DNA from 4 places in the Brachybacterium kimchii genome. Region 4 is predicted to be linked to each of the others. Evidence: riboswitches for the same ligand, from Rfam matches in the RefSeq annotation. Region 4 holds a riboswitch; each other region holds the start of a gene.

Region 1 (4,776 bases), 310 kb from region 4:
GACCCGAGCGCGTCTCGCGACTGGTGGCGCTCGCGCCGGCCGGGATCCTGTCGTTCCCGCCCGTCGTCCATCAGCTGCTGTGGGTGACGGCGCGATGCCGTCTGCTGAACCGGACGCTGCCGTCGCTGGTCTTCCGCAGCTGCGCGGCGTGCGCGTGGTTCGCCCGCACCAGCCTGTTCGCGGGCCCCGTCGACGATCTCGAGGACATCGTCGACGAGTTCCATGCCGACGTGCTCGCCCACGGCTCGGCCTCCTCGGACTGGCAGAACGCCTCGATCGGCTTCCGGCGCATGACCGTCGACCTGCGTCCCGATCTGCATCGCATCAAGTGCCCGACGCTGATCATCCAGGGCAGCAAGGACGTGGCCGTGCCGCCGAAGACAACGCGCGCCGCGGCGGACGCCATCCCCGGTGCGAGGTTCGAACTGATCGCCGGGGCGGGGCACTGGTCGAACCGTCAGTGCCCGGACCGGGTGAACGCGCTGATCACAGACTTCCTCGCGGACTGATCGCTTCGGCTGATCGAGTCGGACTGATCGAGTCGGACTGACCGAATCGAGCCCGATCGGCGGCGAGCCCGGATGCGGGGCCGCTGCGGACCGCTGCGGACGGCTCAGGTCCTCAGCGACTGCATCTGCGCGAAGAGCCGCAGCATGGCGGCGCGCTTCTCCGTGTCGCTGCCGTTGTCGTTCAGGATCATCAGCGTCTCGTTGTCGGGCAGCGGATAGGTCGAGTGCGGGAACACGAAGGTCCCGCCGTTGCGGGAGTCGTCCGCGTCCTCCGGGTCCGACGCGGGGTAGCTCTGCGCCCACAGCTCGGCGAAGAGCGCGACGACGTGCGGACGCAGCCGCGAGTAGGCGCTGATGACCTCGCCGGCGACCGCGTCGATCGCGAACTCGACGTCCTCCGTGCACAGGGCAGGGTCGGTGACCGGGGCGTCCCGGGCCGGGTACGTGTCGGACTGCTCCCGGGCCGCGCTGTCTGCCGCCGGGACCTCCGCCGTCGGGCCGTCCGGGTCGACGCGCTCGGCCTCGGCCTGCAGCTGGGCGACGGTCATCAGGTCATGCGCGGCCATCCACGCGGCCATGTCGGCCGCGGCGAGGGCATGGGCCCCCTCGAGGATCGCAGGCGGCTCGGGCTCCTCGTCCGTGCCGTCATAGGTGGCGCCGAACAGGGCGAGCGCCGCCAGGCGGATGCGCGCATCGGCCCCTTCGACGCCTCCCGACGGGATCTCGACGGGCACCTCACCGACGACGGCGAGCGTGGACCACGCGTGGGCGAGCCAGCGCACGTCACCGCCGCTCGCGAGCCCCTGGGCGTAGTGGGCGCACAGGGCGTCGAAGACCGAGGCGCCCTCGGGCGGGGCTGTACCCCTGCACTCCCCCGGCTCCTCGGCCGGATCGCTGGTCGGTCTCATGTGCGCATTCTGCTCCGAAGGACCGACGAACCAGCCGTTGTGGGGTGACGCGGCGCGGCGGCGCCACCGACGACGCGCTCAGTCGTGCAGGTGCTTGATCGCGTAGTCCGCCTGCTCCTTCGTGAACTGCTCGCCGTACTCGGAGGTGATCTGGTCGCGGATCTCGTCGTCGGACATGCCGTCCGCGGAGTACGACTTGGCCTTCTCCAGCGCGTTCTTGTTCCAGTCGGCGTCCACGTGGTCGACCGCGTAGGTGGCGGTCTCCTCGCTGTAGCCCTCGAAGACGAGGGTGTCGTGGATGCCCTTCTTCGAGGAGAAGAGCATGTCGGACTGGATCTTCGCGTCGGCGAGGGCGCCGTCCTTGTCGTCGGGGTCGACGTCCGTGCCGTCGGCAGCGGAGTCGCCGGAATCGTCGGCGTCGGCCGACGACTCGTCGTCCGGGGTCGCGTCGACGGTGTGGTCGGAGGGCGTGGCGGAGTCGCTGGGCTCGTCCGACGCGTCGTCGTCGGACGAGGAGGCGGAGACCGTGGTCGGAGCGGGCTCGTCATCGGTGTCTGCGCTGTTGACGAGCACGACGATCACGATGATGACGGCCGCGATCGCGAGCAGCGCGAGGCAGCCGCAGCCGCCCAGCACCCACCACAGCGTCTTGGACTTCTTCGGCGGCTCCTGCCCCTGGCCCGGGGTCTGCGGGGACGCGGAGAACTGCGGGGCCTGCGAGGAGTCCCCGTACTGCGGGGCGGGGGCCGCGGAGCCGGAGGCTCCGTCCGCGGCCCCGTAGGGACCGCTCGCCGAACCATAGGTGTCGCCGGCGGAGCCGTAGGCACCATTCGCGGACCCGGCGTCGGGGAACCCGGAGTTCGCGGAGCCGTTGTTCTCGGGGGAAGGGGTCGAGCTGGTCATCTGTCGTTCCGTTCGGAAGGAGGTATGTGCGGGCCCCCGTCGCGAGGGTTCGCGGACCCGTCAGCGTGCGCGGAGGAGGGACGGCAGGGAGAACTCTACGGACATCTCGGACGGCCGACCCGACGTCTCGCGACCCGACACCGCGGCAGACGGGACGCGTGGGATCCGACCGAGTCCGCCGTGCGACTCCGCGTGCGTTGCCCGTCGCGGACCGCCCGCCGCCACCGCACGTCCCCCGTGCTACGGTCGTCGCCGATCCCTCGGGTGCCCGTCGCAACGGGCTGAGATCGGACTGACGCAGTCCGAGTACCGACCGAACCTGCTCCGGGTCATGCCGGCGAAGGAAGAAGGAGAGCGACTGCATGTCTGCACGCCCTGAGAACTACCCCACCCACTGCCTCGGCCACCTCGAGGACTCCGAGCACGACATCCGCGTGCCGGTCACGAGGATCTCCCAGGACGACTCCCCCACCGGGACGCCGAACCCGCCGCTCGAGGTCTACCGGACCGCCGGCCCCGGCAGCGAGCCGGAGGTCGGCCTGCCCGCGCTGCGCGAGAACTGGATCCGCGATCGCGGCGACGTCGAGGAGTACCAGGGACGTGCCCGTGACCTGGCCGATGACGGCCGCGGGGCGGTGCGCCGCGGCGGGGCGAGCGCCGAGTGGCGCGGCGCGCGTCGCTCGCCGGTCCGCTCGGTCGGCGGACGCACCGTCACGCAGATGCACTACGCCCGTCGAGGCGAGATCTCCCCCGAGATGCGTTTCGTGGCGCTGCGGGAGGGCTGCGACGTCGAGCTCGTGCGCGAGGAGCTCGCCGCGGGCCGCGCGATCATCCCCGCGAACGTGAACCACCCCGAGGCGGAACCGATGATCATCGGCCGACGCTTCCTGGTGAAGGTCAACGCGAACATCGGGAACTCGGCGGTCACCTCGTCGATCGCCGAGGAGGTCTCCAAGCTCGAGTGGGCCACCCGCTGGGGTGCGGACACGGTCATGGATCTGTCCACCGGGGACGACATCCACACCACTCGCGAGTGGATCCTGCGCAACTCCCCCGTGCCGATCGGCACCGTCCCGATCTACCAGGCTCTGGAGAAGGTGAACGGCGACGCGAACGCGCTCACCTGGGAGATATTCCGGGACACGGTGATCGAGCAGGCCGAGCAGGGCGTGGACTACATGACGATCCACGCCGGCGTGCTGCTGCGCTACGTGCCGCTGACGGCGAACCGGGTGACGGGCATCGTCTCGCGCGGCGGCTCGATCCTGGCCGGCTGGTGCCTCGCCAGGCACCGGGAGAACTTCCTCTACGAGCACTTTGACGAGCTGTGCGAGATCTTCGCCCGCTACGACGTCTCCTTCTCGCTCGGCGACGGGCTGCGTCCCGGGTCCCTGGCAGATGCGAACGACGCCGCCCAGTTCGCCGAGCTCGACACCCTCGCCGAGCTCACCCGCCGCGCCTGGCAGCACGACGTGCAGGTGATGGTCGAGGGCCCTGGCCACGTGCCGCTGCACCTGGTGCGCGAGAACGTGGAGCGCCAGCAGGAGCTGTGCGACGGGGCGCCGTTCTACACGCTCGGGCCGCTGGTCACGGACGTCGCCCCTGCGTATGACCACATCACCTCGGCGATCGGGGCGACGGAGATCGCCCGCTACGGCACCGCGATGCTCTGCTACGTGACCCCGAAGGAGCACCTGGGTCTGCCGGACCGCGACGACGTGAAGACGGGCGTGATCACCTACAAGATCGCCGCCCACGCGGCCGATGTCGCCAAGGGCCACCCCGGGGCCCGCTCACGGGACGACGCTCTGTCGAAGGCGCGCTTCGAGTTCCGCTGGCGCGACCAGTTCGGACTCTCCCTGGACCCGCAGCTGGCCGAGGAGTACCACGACGAGACCCTGCCGGCCGAGCCCGCGAAGACCGCGCACTTCTGCTCGATGTGCGGACCGAAGTTCTGCTCGATGAAGATCTCGCAGGACATCCGCGACGAGTTCGGCGGCGAGGCCGCCCAGCAGGAGATCGCGGCGGCGGGCATGGCGGAGAAGTCCCGGGAGTTCCGCGAGCGCGGCGGGACCGTGTACCTCCCGGAGCCGGGGGTCGGGGTGCCGGTGGGTGAATGACTTCCCATGACCCGGAGGCCCTATCGGAACGTTGGAGGGCGCACACTACTCCCTCCGACACATTCCGACACACACCGACGCACCTCAGCCGACGGCCCCCACAATCGTTCCCATGCCCCCGACGATGGACCCCTCTTCCAACGCGCTCGAAAACAGCTCCGCGCGTCCCGAACCCGGCGCCCGTCCTGACGCCGACGTGCCCCTGCGGGTCTCCTCCGCAGCCGACGTCAGCCGGATCCTCTCTGCGCTCGGATCGCGCGATCCGAAGGCGACCGCGGTGATCCTGCTGGCCCTCGGCGGGATCTTCATGGACGCCTACGACTTCTCGTCGATCGC
Region 2 (4,776 bases), 2.0 Mb from region 4:
CCGCGAGAAGGCCCTCGCCAAGCTCGAGCTGTTCACCCCGAAGATCGCCTACCCCGACGTGTGGCGGACCTACGAGGGCCTCGTGCTCGACCCCCACGACCTCGTCGCCTCGGTCCGCGCCGCCCGCGCGCACGACGCCGCCCACGACTTCGCGAAGCTCGCCGGGCCCGTCGACCGCGACGAGTGGCACATGACCCCGCAGACGGTCAACGCCTACTACAACCCGGGCGCGAACGAGATCGTCTTCCCCGCCGCGATCCTCGAGCCGCCGTTCTTCGATGCCGAGGCCGAGGACGCCGTGAACTTCGGCGGCATCGGCGCCGTGATCGGCCACGAGATCGGGCACGGCTTCGACGACCAGGGCTCGAAGTACGACGGCGAGGGCAACCTGCGCTCGTGGTGGACCGACGAGGACCGCGAGGCCTTCGAGCAGCGCACCCGCGCGCTCATCGACCAGTTCGACGCCCTCACCCCGCGCGTGCTGCGCGAGCAGGCGGAGGCGACGGCGACTGACGCGGCCGATGGGGGCGACGCGGTCGGCGCGGTCGGCGCAGACGGTGGGGATGGCGCGGTCATCGGCGGCGACGAGCTGCCCCATGTCAACGGAAGCCTCACGATCGGCGAGAACATCGGCGACCTGGGCGGCCTCACCATCGCGATCAAGGCCTACCTCGCGCGCTCCGGCGGGAACCCGCCGCGACTGGACGACCTGAGCGGCCTGCAGCGCGTGTTCTGGTCCTGGGCCACGGTGTGGCGCGCGAAGTCCCGCGCGCAGGACGCGGCGCGCATGCTGGCGATCGACCCGCACTCCCCCGCCGAGTTCCGCTGCAACGCGATCGCGAGCAACCTCGACGCCTTCCACGCGGCCTTCGACGTGCGCGAGGACGACGCGATGTACCGCGCGCCCGAAGACCGCGTGAGCATCTGGTGAGGACACCGTGAGCAGGCCGGAGGCGCCCTTCCACGTGGGGCGGACGACTCCCGGCGCGGTGGGCTGGACCCGCATCGGCATGAGCGCTGTGATCGGCGTCGGCATCGCCGGGTACGCGATCGCCTGGGCGCGCGGCGAGACGGTCGTGCTGGGCCTGGTGCTCGCCCTGGCCGTGCTCGTGTACGCCTTCTGGTCGTGGATGCGGCTGGCCACCCGGTTCGTGGTCGACGTCGACGGGGTGACCGTGAGCCTCGGCGGGTTCCTGCCGCGCCCCGCCTGGCCCGTCGCCGACTTCCGCACCGTGCAGCTGCGCCGCATCCCGGGCGAATCGCTCGGCGTGACGGTGGGCGGGCTCGGCTGGCGCCGCGGCCGCGTGATCGCGCCCGAGAGCGGGAGCATCGAGGCGCTGCCCGGCCGCAAGGTCTTCACCACCGGCGAGCAGCGGTCCTCGTACCGCCTGATGGTCTCGCGTCCCGGGACGCTCGTGGAGATCATCGGTCGCGAGGGCACCCACTTCCTGCTCTCCCCCGACGATCCCCGCGCCGCCGCCGAGGCGATCGACCAGGCCATCCGCGCCCGCCGCTGATCCGCGCGCGCTGAAGCCCCGCCGACCGCTCGTCGGCCCATCCGCGCCCCGTCTGCGTCGCGAGAAGTACGAAACGGTTGCCAAGAGCGCTCTTGGCAACCGTTTCGTACTTCTCGCGCCCGTTCGCCCGTTCGGGAGCCGGTCGGGACGGGACCGTCCGATCCCGTCGCCTCGCACGAGCCGTCGGGCATCGGCCGACCCGGGCGATCTGGCGCACATCCCGAGGGCGCACCGACCGCCCTGCGCGATATCATCGACGCTGACATCCACAGACAGGGGAGCACCGCAGAGGTGCTGAGAGTGCGCACAGAGCGCAGACCCTCGAACCTGATCCGGTTCAGACCGGCGTAGGGAGTCGGGATTCTTCTGCGATGTCCGCCGCGCCGGATGACTGCATCCGGGGCCGACGGGCCTCGCGGCCCCTTCCGCATCGGAAGGAGAACCAGATGTCGACCAGCTCCACCCCCGCCGCCCCCTCCGCGCGCGCCGAGAAGACCGCGGCGACCGGCGCGTCCCCGGCACCAGCACCGGCACCAGCACCAGCACCGGCGAGCGACGCCCTCGCACGTCGGCCGCTGCCGGCCTACCGCACCGTGGACCTCGTGCTGACGGTCGCGATCGGCGTCGTCTTCGCCTTCGTGTTCCTCGCCTGGGGCCAGGTGTACACCCTGTTCACCCCGCTGCAGGCCGTCCTGCCCCCGTCGGTGGGGCTGCTCGCGGGCGTGTGGTTCCTGCCCGCGCTGGTGGCGATGCTCATCGTGCGCCGTCCCGGCGCCGCCGTGCTGGCGGAGGTCATCGCCGCCGTCCTCGAGATGGTCCTCGGCGGGCAGTGGGGCATCGGCACTGTGGTCAGCGGCCTGCTGCAGGGCGGAGGCGTCGAGATCGCGTTCCTCGTCACCGCCTACCGCCGCTTCACCCTGCCCGTGGCGATCGCCGGCGGCGCGCTCTCGGGGATCCTCGAATGGGTCTACGAGCGCTTCTCCTACTACCCCGAGTGGTCCTGGGCCTCGGCCTGGGCGCTGCTGGGCTTCTTCATCGTCTCCGGTGCGCTGCTGTGCGGGGTGCTGGGGTGGCTGATCGTGCGCGCCCTCGGCGCGACCGGCGCCCTGAGCGCCTTCCCGGCAGGGCGCCAGTGGGGACGGCGGTCGCGCGCATGAGCGCGGGGCCGACGGTGCTCGGGGCGACCTCTGGGACCGACGGGACGACCGCTGGGGCCGACGGGACGCTCGGCGACGCGGCTCCCGACGGAACGGGCCCCGCCTCCCACGCCGCCGTGCCGCTCGCTCTCGACGCCGTCACCTGGACGCCGTCGACCCGCTCCCGCCCGACGATCGACGACCTCACCCTGCACATCCCGGCCGGCCAGCGCGTGCTGCTCACGGGGCCCAGCGGCGGCGGCAAGTCGACGGTGCTCCGGGCCCTCACGGGCCTGCTCGACACCAGCACGGGCGACCTCGCGGGTGATGCCACCGGCCCCACCCGGCCGGGCGAGCGCGGACTGCTCCTGCAGCAGCCGCTGCACGCCCTGATCGGCGGGAGCGTCGGCCGGGACGCGGCCTTCGGGCCCGAGAACGCGGCGTTGGACCGCGAGGAGATCCAGCGCCGCGTGACCTCCGCCCTGCACGCGGCGCGCGTCGGGCTGGACGCCGCGACCTCGCCGTGGGATCTCAGCGGCGGGCAGCAGCAGAGGCTCGCCCTCGCCGGCTCCCTGGCGCTGGATCCCGGTGCGCTGCTGCTGGACGAGCCGCTGAGCATGCTCGATCGGCCGACGGCCTGCGCGGTCCGCGCCGCGATCCTGGATGCGGTCGGCGATCGCACCCTGGTGGTCGCCGACCACGACGCCGAGGGCTGGGCCCCGCACGTGGACCGCGTGATCGTGCTCGGAGCGCAGGCGCACGTGCTCGCGGACGGCGCTCCCGACGACGTCCTCGAGCAGCCCGATCCGGCCACCATGCCCGATCCGGCCGCCGCTCCCGACCCGGCCGCCATGCCGGCCCCTGCGCGCGCATCCGGCACGTGCGGCCCGCCGGTGCTGTCGCTCTCGAGAGTCTCGATCACGCGACGGCGACGACGGGACGAGGTCCGGGGGAAGCGGGCCGTCGCCTCGCCCCTCCTCGACGGCATCGACCTGGCCGTTCCCACAGGATGTGTCGCGGTCCTCACCGGGCCGAGCGGCAGCGGCAAGACCACGCTCCTGCGCACGATCCTGGGCCTCGCCGATCCGGCCGGAGGACACCTCGAACGTCCCGAGCCCACCAAGATCGCCTTCGTCCCTCAGGAGCCCGAGCACTCCTTCGTCGCCCGCACCGTGCGCGCTGAGGTCACCGCCTCGCCCTGGGCGCACGACCCCGAACTCGCCGAGAGCCTGCTGCGGCGCGCCGACCTCGCGCACCTCTCGGACGCTCAGCCCTTCGAGCTCTCCGGGGGCGAGCAACGACGCCTCGCGATCATCGCCGCCCTCGCCCAGGAACCCGCCCTCCTCGTGCTGGACGAGCCCACCGTGGGACTCGACCAGGAGCGTCGCACCCAGCTGTTCGCCCTGCTCGAGGAGGCGTCCGCGCGCGGCTGCGCAGTGCTGGCCGCGACGCACGACCCCGATCTCATCACGCGCGCGCACGTGCGCATGGACCTCGCGGAGCACGTGAGCACGGGCGACGACGCGCAGTCCGCCTCCCCGGAGCCGGCCGCGACCGACACCGCGCTGGCACCGGCACTGGCGCCGGCAACCGCACCCGCATCCGCATCCGCAACCGCAACCGCAACCGATACGACCCTCCGCTCGCCCCGCCGTGCCCGTCCTGCCCCCGCCGACACGCTCAACCCGCTGACCACCATCGCGATCGCCGTGGCAGCGGCCGTCGGCTCCTTCGCGATCGACCGCTGGCAGCTCGGTCTCCTCTCGTGCGTGCTCGTCGCGGTCCTCGCCCCGCTCGCCGTGCGCGGGGTGCGCAGCACGGCGCTGCGTCTGATCCCGATCGAGCTCGCGGCGGTCGGCCTCTGCTGGTCCACGGTGCTCGCCTCTCCCCTGCCCGTGTTCTCCGGGACCACGTGGCTGCTGGGTCTCAAGGAGGCCCTGCGGATCGGATACTTCGTGGCTCCCGGCGTGCTGATCTTCGCCTCCCTCGACCCGACGCGGCTCGGAGACGCCCTCGGCGGGAGGCTGCGTCTGCCCGGCCGGCCGGTCGCGGCGAGCGTCGCGGGACTCGTACGGGCAGGGCTCACGGCCGACGTCTGGGAGCGGATCATGACCAGTCGCCGC
Region 3 (4,776 bases), 1.6 Mb from region 4:
GCGGCCACCTCGAGGGGTCGCCCACCAGCACCGATCTGCTGTGCGGGAGCGAGGGCATCCTCGAGCTGCCCGCCCCGCGCATCGAGACGACCAACGACCACGGCACCGGCTGCACGCTCTCGGCGGCGATCGCCGCTCGGCTGCCGCGCATGCCCGTCGAGGACGCCGTGCGCGGCGCCAAGGAGTACCTCCATGGCGCGCTCGCCGCGAGCGACCGGCTCGACGTGGGGCGCGGCCACGGACCGCTGCACCACTTCTTCGCGCTGTGGGAGGGCGAGGGGATCCCGGCGCGCTGACCCCGGCGCCGGCTCGCCCTGCGGACCCGGGGTCACCGGTCCGGCGCCGCCTCGGTCCAGGCCGCGCTGAGCACGCGGGACGCGCGCAGGGGGTCGTCGGCCGCGCAGACCGCCGAGACTACCGCGCACCCCGAGGCGCCCGCGCGCCGCAGGGCCGGGACGTCGGCCGTGGTGATCCCGCCGATCGCGACGCTCGGCACCGGGGACGCGGCCGCGAGCAGCGCGAACCCCTCGACGCCGAGGGCCGGCGGATGATCCGCCTTGGTGGCGGTCGCGCGGATCGCGCCGATGCCCACGTGGTCGACGGTGCCCTCCGGCAGCGCGGCCACGGCGTCCAGATGCGCCGACGTGTTCGCGCTGAGCCCGATGACGGCGTCGGGCCCGAGCAGTTCTCGTGCACGGCGCACGTCCTCGTCGCCCTGCCCCAGGTGCACGCCGTCCACGCGGATCCCCTGCTCGCGTGCCGCGACGGCGGCGTCCACGCGGTCGTTCACCAGCAGCAGCGCGCGGGCGTCGATCACCCGCGCGAGACGCTCCAGCAGGCGCACGTGCTCGGCGAGGTCCGCGTGCTTCTCCCGCAGCTGCACCACGCGCGCACCGCCCTCGACGGCGAGCTCGACCGTGCGCACGATGCCGCGCGCACCGCACAGCGCGGCGTCGGTGACGAGGTACAGGCCGAGGCTCTCGCTCGAGGGCCTCATGCCGCCTCGCCCCCGTCGCCCTGATCCGCGAGGCTGACGTGCAGGCGCCCGGGCGCCCGGAGCTCGTCCGGGCCGATGGCGGCGAGGGCGTCGAGCAGCCGGGGCGCGAAGGTGCCCGGACCATCGGCCCCGGAGGCGGCGCGCTCGGCCGCCGCGGAGTAGGCGGAATGCGCGGCGACGACGGCCTCGAGAGCAGGCGTCCCGTCGGGTCGCACGCCCAGGAAGGTCGCGATCACGGCGCCGAGGGCGCAGCCCCCGCCGGTCATGCGGGTCAGCATCGCACTGCCACCGGCGACCTCCACGAGAGTGCTCCCGTCGGTGATGAGGTCGCGCTCGCCGGAGACCGCGACCACCGTGCCGTGGGTCCGCGCCAGGCCGGTCGCCGCCGCGACGGCCGCGTCGATCGGGTCGGAGGAGTCGACGCCTCGGCCGCCCGTGCCCTCACCGGCGAGGGCGAGGATCTCCGAGGCGTTGCCGCGCACGGCGGTCGGTCCCTGGGCCACCAGCTCGGCGGCGAGAGGCGTGCGCACCCGCAGCGATCCGATCGCGACAGGGTCCAGGACCCACGGCGTGCCCGAGCGGCGGGCGCCGCTGACGGCTTCGCGCATGGCCTCGCGCTGCTCGGGCGCGGGGGTGCCCAGGTTGATGAGAAGACCGTCGGCGACCGCGGCGAAGTCGCCGGCCTCGCCCACGATGTCGACCATCGCCGGGGCGGCGCCGATCGCGAGCACCACGTTCGCCGTCACGTTCGTGACCACAGAGTTCGTGATGGCGTGGACCAGCGGACCGCGCTCGCGCACCGCGTCCAGAAGGTCGCCGCAGCGGGCGGCGAGCCCTGCGGGATCGACGGGACCGACGGGTGCCGCGGGGCGCGCGGAGGGATCGGCGGCGACCTCGGGGATGCCGTCTGCGGGGGTTGCGGGGGCCATCGGGCTCCTCTCGTCGGGGCGAGGGGCCGGAGCGGCCGCGGCGGGTGATCGGCGAGGATCCTGGAGGATCGTCGGCACCCGGCCGCGGCTTCGGACATTCCCTACGCCAGCGCTGACTGGATCAGGTTCGACGGGTCTGCTCTCAGCCGCCATCGGCGGCACCCCGTGTCACGTGCCGACGAGCCTAGCGCGCCGGAGAGGACGCCGGGGCGCGCCGCCCGCTCCACGGCCGACACGACGCTCCGCACGCCCGTGGCGCCACGGAATCCTGTGGTGCGCGCCTGTGATGTGTGGCACGGCGCTGCTCGGGGTGACCAGCTCAGAGAGTCGGTCGGGCGTCCAGGACGTCCGTGCGGAAGTCCGCGGCTCGACAAAATAGTTCGTGGCAACTAATACTTTCGGCACGGTCGCACGGACCGCACGCACACCGTCGCGAGCATCGCCCGACGGTCATGACGAAGGAGTCTCCCGTGTCCACTGCCGCACCCGATCTCGAGGTCGATCCGACCGTCGACCCGACGGGCAGCCCCAACATCCTCGGCCCGCGACTGCGCGTGCCCGCCATGGGCATCAAGCCGGACCGGAAGAAGCCGATCTGGTATGTCATCGGCATCTTCCTGGGGCAGTTCGGCCTGTTCGTCGCCCTGATGGGGCCCGCGACGGTGTCGGTCCAGATGAAGGCCCGCACGCTCTCGGACCTCCCGGCGGAGCAGGCCTCGATCGCGGCCGCCGCCCTCGCCCCGGGCGCGATCGCAGCGCTCGTCTTCAACGCCCTCGGCGGACGCCTCTCCGATCGCACGCGATCGGGACTGGGGCGGCGCCGACCGTGGATCATCGGCGGGGCCTTCGCGATGTGCGCGGCGATCCTCATCATGGCGATCGCGCCGAACGTCGTGGTGCTGGCCACCGGCTGGTTCATCGCGCAGGCCTGCGCGAACATGGCGTACGCGGCATACACGGCCTCGCTCGCCGATCAGCTGCCGGACGAGCAATACGGCAAGGTCTCCGGCATCGTGGGCATCGCCCAGAACTCCGCCATCATGGCCGCGACCTGGCTGGCCTCGTTCTTCGGCGGGACCATGGTGGGGCTGTTCATGATCCCCGCCGTGCTCGGCTTCGTGCTGGTGACCGTCTACGCGCTGATGATCCCGGATCCGGTGCTCAAGCAGAACCGCTACCCGTTCAACGTGCGCGAGCTGGTCACCTCGTTCTGGACCAATCCCCTGAAGTTCCCGGACTTCGGACTGGCCTGGTGGGGCAGGTTCATGATCATCCTGGCCTCCTACCTGTTCATCAGCTTCCGCGTGCTGTTCATGACGAACCACCTGGGGCTCGAGGACGCGGCGGCCGCCACCGCGGTCGCCACCGGCGTCACGATCTACACGGTGCTGTCCATGGTCGCCGGACTGGCCGCCGGATGGATCTCCGACCGGATCGGACGCCGCAAGGTGCTCGTGGCGGGGTCGATCCTCGTCTTCGGACTGGGCACCTACATGCTCGCCCACGTCGACTCCGTCGGCGGGTTCTTCCTGTGCGAGGCCATCATGGGCCTCGCCTACGGGACCTACCTCGCCGTCGACCTCGCACTCGTGTTCGAGGTGCTCCCCGACCGCAGGACGGCGGGCAAGGACCTGGGCGTCTTCAACATGGCCAACGCCCTGCCGCAGTCGATCGCCCCGGCCCTGGGCGGGATGCTCCTCGCCCGCATCGGCGGGGGCACCGACTTCACGGTCCTCTTCGTGGCCGCCGCGATCTCGGGCGTCATCGGCGCTGTGCTCACGATGTTCATCCGCGGCGTGAAATAGTAGGGGTGACACATTGATGACGGGCCGGTGCGGCACGATCGCACCGGCCCGCTCTCGTCCCAGGTCGACGGAGACCTGTGCCGAAGGGGAGCCCATGAACACCGAGCAGACCACGCGCGCCGCCGCGACCGCGAGCGCCGCCGAGGGGACCGTCGCCTCGCGCGGGCCGCGCGAGCGCAGCACCGCCAAGGGGCCGGCCGCCGAGAAGCGTCCGGTCCGTCGACGCCCGGGACGGCCCCGCGGGCAGGACTCCGCGGTGGTCCGCGAACAGGCGCTGCAGACGGCCGTGGACCTCATCGCCCGTCAGGGCTTCGGAGCGACCTCCATGGCGCAGGTCGCCGAGGGCGCCGGGATCTCGCCGTCGGGCCTCGCCCATCACTTCCCCTCGAAGAAGGCGCTGCTGGGGGCCGTGCTCGCCCATCGCGACGCCGTGGACAGCGACCCCATGCCCCCCGAGGGATCCACGCCGTGGTCCGCCTTCGACCATCTCGTCCGCGTCGCCGGGCTGAACATGCAGCGCCGCCAGATCGTGCTGCTCTACGCGACGGTCACGGGCGAGGCCACCACCCCCGACCACCCCGCGCACGAGTGGATGCTCGATCACTTCGAGGCGGTCATGGAATCGCTCATGCGCTGCCTGCGCCTGGACCAGGAGAAGGGCGACGTGCGCGAGGACGCCCCTGTGGAGCGCATCGCCCGGGAGACGGTCGCCCTCATGGACGGGCTGCAGCTGCAATGGCTCATCGACCCCTCGGTGGATATGGCGGAGATCCTCGGCGACCACGTCGCCCGGCTCAAAGAGGCCTGGGGAACGGGCCGGAACTGACGTCCGCTCGGGGCGGAGAGCCGCACGCGACCGGCAACGACTTGCCCCGTTCGGCCCGCGCGGCGTTCAATGGTGCGCGTCGGCCGCCCTCGGGCGCGCCGGCACGGCGGTGGGGCCCGCCGTACCCAACCTCGAAGATCGACAACGGTCCCTGTTCGCTCCCGGAGCGCGGCCCTCGCGCGCCGGGATCCGGCGGTCGCGCGCGCCCGCCCGACTCTG
Region 4 (4,776 bases):
ACGACGTCACCGAGCACATCGACCTGAGCGCCCTCGAGCCGCTGATCGCCGCGCCCTCCTCCCCCGGCAACGTGCGTCCCGTCGCCGAGGTCGAGGACGAGGACGTGTTCCAGGTGGTCGTCGGCTCCTCGGCGAACCCCGGACTGCGGGACTTCGCCGCGTTCGCCGAGACCCTGCGCGGCCGCCAGGCCCACGAAGCCGTCTCGGTCGACGTGAACCCGACCTCCCGCGAGGTCCTCGCGGACCTGATCGCCGGCGGCTGGCTCACCGATCTGGTGGCCTCCGGGGCGCGCATCCACCAGTCCGGATGCCTGGGCTGCATCGGGATGGGCCAGGCCCCCGCGAGCGGACGCAACTCCCTGCGCACCATGCCCCGCAACTTCCCGGGCCGCTCGGGCACCGAGGAGGACTCGGTGTGGCTGTGCTCGCCCGAGACCGCGGCCGCGGCGGCGCTGACCGGACGGATCACCGATCCGCGCACGCTCACGGACTCGCTCGGGATCCCGGCCCCGCGCCCGCAGCTCCCCGAGACCTTCGCGCGCATCGAGGACATGCTGCAGCCGCCGCTGCCGCTCGAGGAGGCCCGCGAGGTCGAGCTCGTGAAGGGGCCGAACATCTCCTCCCTCCCCGAGTTCGCGCCGATCGACGACGATCTGCGGGCCCCCGTGATCCTGGTGATGGGCGACGACGTCTCGACCGACGAGATCATGCCCGCCGGCTCGCGCGTGCTCCCGTACCGCTCGAACATCCCGAAGATCTCCGAGTTCACCTTCACCCGCATCGACCCGGACTATCCCGCGAACGCCGGGAAGGCGAAGGATTCGGGAGGCCACGTGGTGGTCGCCGGGAAGAACTACGGGCAGGGCTCCTCGCGCGAGCACGCCGTGATCGCTCCCCGCTACCTGGGGCTGAAGGCGGTCATCGCGGTGTCCTTCGCCCGCATCCACTGGCAGAACCTCGCGAACTTCGGGATCCTCGCCCTCGAGTTCGACGACCCCGAGGACCACGACCGGATCTCCGCGGGCGACCTCGTCGAGATCGACGGCGTCCACGCGGCGCTCGAGGCCGGCACGGACCTCACCGCACGGATCGGGGACCGGGAGGTCGCCGTGCACCACCGGCTCTCGCCGCGCCAGGTGGAGATGGTGCTCGCGGGAGGACGGATCCCGCTCGCCGCGCGCGAGGCGTGAGTCGCGAGTCGTGAGGCGCGGGTCCCGAGGGACGACAATGGCCCCATGATCGACTGGGACCTCATCTGGCGCGACTACGTCGGGATCAGCGGCAGCGCGGTCCTCGGCGTCGTCGCCTCGACCATCGTGCTGTACGGCTTCTTCTCCCTGCTCATGCAGGTGATCGGCCCGCGCCTGATGGCCCGGCCCAGCGCCGGCAGCTTCGTGGTCCTCGCCGTCGTCGGCGGCATCACCGCCCGCGCGACCCTCGGCGAATCCCCGACGATGCTCGGCGCGATCGTCGTGCTGAGCACCCTGGTCGTCCTCGAGTACGTCACGGGCAGGTTCCGCCGCGTCCCCCTGCTCCTGCGGCGCACGCGTCCCGTCGTCGTCATGGTCGACGGGGAGCCGGTCGCGGCCGGCCTGCGTCGCAGCAGGCTGACGCGCGGCATGCTGCTGGATCGTCTGCGCGTGAGCGGGGTGCTCGCCCTCGACGAGGTGGAGCTGGTGATCCTCGAGGTCCGCGGCACGCTCACGATCGTCCGGCGCGGCAGCCGGATCGACCGCGATCTCGTGGCCCAGGTCGACGGACGCGAGCGGATCCCCGAGCGTCTGCTGTCCGAGCCGGGGGCCGCCTGAGCGCCCGACCGCTCACTCCAGGACGGCCAGCGCGAGAGTCGCCAGCGGCACCGTGATCACCACCGCGACCGCGCCCAGCGCCATGAAGCGCACCCAGGGGATCCGCACGCCCATCGCCTGCATCCGCTGATGCCACAGGAGCGTGGCCAACGATGCCCACGGGGTGATGAGCGGCCCCGCGTCCACACCGATCAGCAGGGCCATGGTGGAGGTGGGATCGTCCCCCGCGCGATGCTCGAGGAGGAGGAAGGCGGGGAGGTTGTCGAGCACGTTCGCCGCGAGCGCCGAGGTGCCGGCCGTGCGCAGCAGCCCCATCGGCCCCGTGCCGCCGTCGGCCGCGCGCAGCACGAACGACGTCGCACCCTGCACGTGCGCGGTCTCCACCAGCACGAAGAGGGCGAGGGCGATCGCGAGCGGACGCCAGGGCACCAGGTGCGCTCCGATCGCCTCGCGGCGCCGCAGCGCGAAGGCGAGCAGCAGCACGAGCGCGGCGGCGCCCGCCGGGATCCACACCGCGGGCACCACCACGAGCAGGGGCAGCAGCACGACGACCACGCATCCGCTGATCCGCAGCAGCGCGCGGTCATGGATCTGCGGGGCGGGCGACGCCCGGAATCGACCCTGCAGGTCCCGGCGATGGACGACGGCCACGAGGGCCACCGGCACCACGATCGCGACCAGGGTCGGTGCCGCGCTGCGGGCCAGGAAGGACGCCGTGCCCCCGCCCAGGACGTCCCTGGCCAGCAGGTTCGTGAGGTTCGAGACCGGCAGCAGCAGGGACGCCGTGTTCGCGAGCCACACCGTGGCCAGGGCGAAGGGCACCGCGGGCACGTCGACGCGCCGCGCCGTGAGCACGACCACCGGGGTCATGATCAGCGCCGTCGTGTCCAGGGAGAAGAAGGCCGTGCACACCACGGCGAGCGCGCACACGGCGCACCACAGCACCGCGGTGCGCCCGTGCGCGAGGACGGTGAGGCCGTGGGCGATCACGTCCAGGAGTCCTGCTTCGCGCGCGAGCTCGGCGAGCACCGCGATCGCGAGGACGAATCCGAGCACGGGCGCGACCCGCGCCATCAGTGCTGCGAGATCCTGCGAAGGCAGCCCGCCGCTGAGGACGCACAGCACGGCGCCCAGGGCGAGCGCCCCGATCGCGAGCGCGCCGGCGCGCCTGCGCAGGAGTCCGAGCATGCTGCGAAGCGTAGACCGCGGCGTCCTCCCGCAGGCCCCGCTCCCTCTCACGCCGCGGGACGACCGTGTCCGATGGGCGCGGCGGCGATAGCCTCGCACGTGCACGGGGTGCCCTGACCAGGGCTGAGAACACACCCGCTGAACCTGATCGAGCTCGTACTCGCGGAGGGATTGCCGCCATGACACGTGCCCCACGTCCGTTCTTCGAGGATGCCGCGTTGACGGCGTCCCTGCGCCACCAGCACGCCCAGGCGTGGGAGCGCGCCGTCGGTCACCGCTTCGTGCGCGAGCTGCACGCGGGAACCGTCCCGGACGAGGTGATGGCGCGCTACCTGGTGCAGGACCATCGCTTCCTCGACGCCTTCCTGCAGCTGATCGGCGCCGCGCTGGCCACCGCCCGCACCCCCGCCGCCCGGCTGCGCTTCGCGCGCTTCGCCGGAGAGGTCGCCGGTGACGAGAACACGTACTTCTTGCGCGCCCTCGACGCGCTCGGGGTGAGCGAGGAGCAGCGCGCGCAGATCCCGAACACCGCACCCACCGACGGCTTCCTCGACGTGTTCCGCGAGGCCGCGGAGACCCGCGACCACGCCGCGATCCTCGCGGTCCTGCTGGTCACCGAATGGCTCTACCTGGACTGGGCGACCAGGGCGCCCGCTCCCCTGCCCGAGAGCTTCGTCCACGCCGAGTGGATCTCCCTGCACGACGGTCCCGGTTTCCGCGATCTCGTGGACTTCCTGCGCGCCGAGCTCGACGCCGCCGAGATCGAGGACCCCGAGCGCGTGCGCAGCTTCTTCGCGCGCACCGTCCGGCTCGAGAACGACTTCTTCGACGCGGCCTACGAGACGGCCCCCGAGGGGGCGTCGGCATGAGCGCACCTTCCCTGTTCGACCGGCTCAAGGCCTCCGCCGCCGAGGACTGGGACGCCTACGTCCACCATCCCTTCGTGACGCGGCTGGGCGAGGGCACGCTCCCCCTGGCCGCCTTCCAGGACTACCTGGTCCAGGACTACCTGTTCCTCTTCCAGTTCGCGCGGGCCAATGCCCTGGCCGCGTACAAGGCCGACACTCTCGAGGGCATCCGCTCGGCCGCGGACTCCCTGACCGCGATCGTCACCGAGACCGCTCTGCACGTGCGGCTCACGGCGTCGTGGGGCATCGACCGCGAGGTGCTCGAGACGGCCGACGAGAAGCCCGGCACCGTCGCCTACACGCGCTTCGTCCTGGACACCGGCATGGCCGGGGACGCCCTGGACCTGCAGGTCGCCCTCGCGCCCTGCGCGATCGGCTATGCGGAGATCGGGACCGCGCTCGCGCCGCGCCTCGCCGAGGGCGCCGAGCATCCCTACGGCGAGTGGATCGCCGAGTACGCGGGGCAGGAGTTCCAGGCGAGCGCCGCCGTGGCCGCCGCGCGGCTCGACGAGCTCGCGGGCGGCGACCTGCCTGCCCACCGCCGGGCGCGGCTCGAGAGGATCTTCCGCACGGCCACCCGCATGGAGGCCGCGTTCTGGCAGCAGGCGCTGGACTGAGCGCGGGCGTGCATTCGCCGAGCGCACGAAGACCGCGCGTGCAAGCATGAAGCGGTGAGCACGCACGCGTCCTCCCCGAGCCCGTCCGCGCCGCGGCAGTTCGAGAACCACCAACCCTTCCTCCACGACCTCGCCGTGGTGCTGCGCGCTCCACTGCAGGCCTGGTCGGCGCCCGACGGCACGATCACGGGCGCCGGCGCGCAGGGCATCTATCTCGGAGACACCCGCGTCGTCTCCGACCTCACCTGCGAGGTC

What was found. Region 4 has a riboswitch for thiamine pyrophosphate ahead of M4486_RS16270 (TenA family protein). Riboswitches for the same ligand answer to the same signal wherever they lie in the genome.
Region 1: another riboswitch for thiamine pyrophosphate. It lies ahead of thiC (phosphomethylpyrimidine synthase ThiC); the one in region 4 lies ahead of M4486_RS16270 (TenA family protein).
Region 2: another riboswitch for thiamine pyrophosphate. It lies ahead of M4486_RS07705 (ECF transporter S component); the one in region 4 lies ahead of M4486_RS16270 (TenA family protein).
Region 3: another riboswitch for thiamine pyrophosphate. It lies ahead of thiM (hydroxyethylthiazole kinase); the one in region 4 lies ahead of M4486_RS16270 (TenA family protein).

Annotation. Positions count from the first base shown of each region.
Region 1 is NZ_CP097218.1:3,262,690-3,267,465, reverse strand. Features, by position in the region: gene M4486_RS14910 (alpha/beta fold hydrolase) at 1-509, shown strand, start outside; gene M4486_RS14905 (hypothetical protein) at 614-1,417, opposite strand; gene M4486_RS14900 (Ltp family lipoprotein) at 1,496-2,320, opposite strand; TPP riboswitch at 2,573-2,683, shown strand; gene thiC (phosphomethylpyrimidine synthase ThiC) at 2,683-4,440, shown strand; gene M4486_RS14890 (MFS transporter) at 4,553-4,776, shown strand, end outside.
Region 2 is NZ_CP097218.1:1,604,217-1,608,992, forward strand. Features, by position in the region: gene M4486_RS07695 (M13 family metallopeptidase) at 1-931, shown strand, start outside; gene M4486_RS07700 (hypothetical protein) at 939-1,517, shown strand; TPP riboswitch at 1,782-1,888, shown strand; gene M4486_RS07705 (ECF transporter S component) at 1,964-2,674, shown strand; gene M4486_RS07710 (ATP-binding cassette domain-containing protein) at 2,671-4,776, shown strand, end outside.
Region 3 is NZ_CP097218.1:1,950,057-1,954,832, reverse strand. Features, by position in the region: gene thiD (bifunctional hydroxymethylpyrimidine kinase/phosphomethylpyrimidine kinase) at 1-296, shown strand, start outside; gene thiE (thiamine phosphate synthase) at 329-997, opposite strand; gene thiM (hydroxyethylthiazole kinase) at 994-1,926, opposite strand; TPP riboswitch at 2,007-2,102, opposite strand; gene M4486_RS09210 (MFS transporter) at 2,397-3,731, shown strand; gene M4486_RS09205 (TetR/AcrR family transcriptional regulator) at 3,826-4,557, shown strand.
Region 4 is NZ_CP097218.1:3,575,676-3,580,451, reverse strand. Features, by position in the region: gene M4486_RS16285 (aconitate hydratase) at 1-1,190, shown strand, start outside; gene M4486_RS16280 (DUF421 domain-containing protein) at 1,236-1,808, shown strand; gene M4486_RS16275 (SLC13 family permease) at 1,821-2,996, opposite strand; TPP riboswitch at 3,091-3,185, shown strand; gene M4486_RS16270 (TenA family protein) at 3,176-3,865, shown strand; gene M4486_RS16265 (TenA family protein) at 3,862-4,521, shown strand; gene M4486_RS16260 (glycogen debranching N-terminal domain-containing protein) at 4,576-4,776, shown strand, end outside.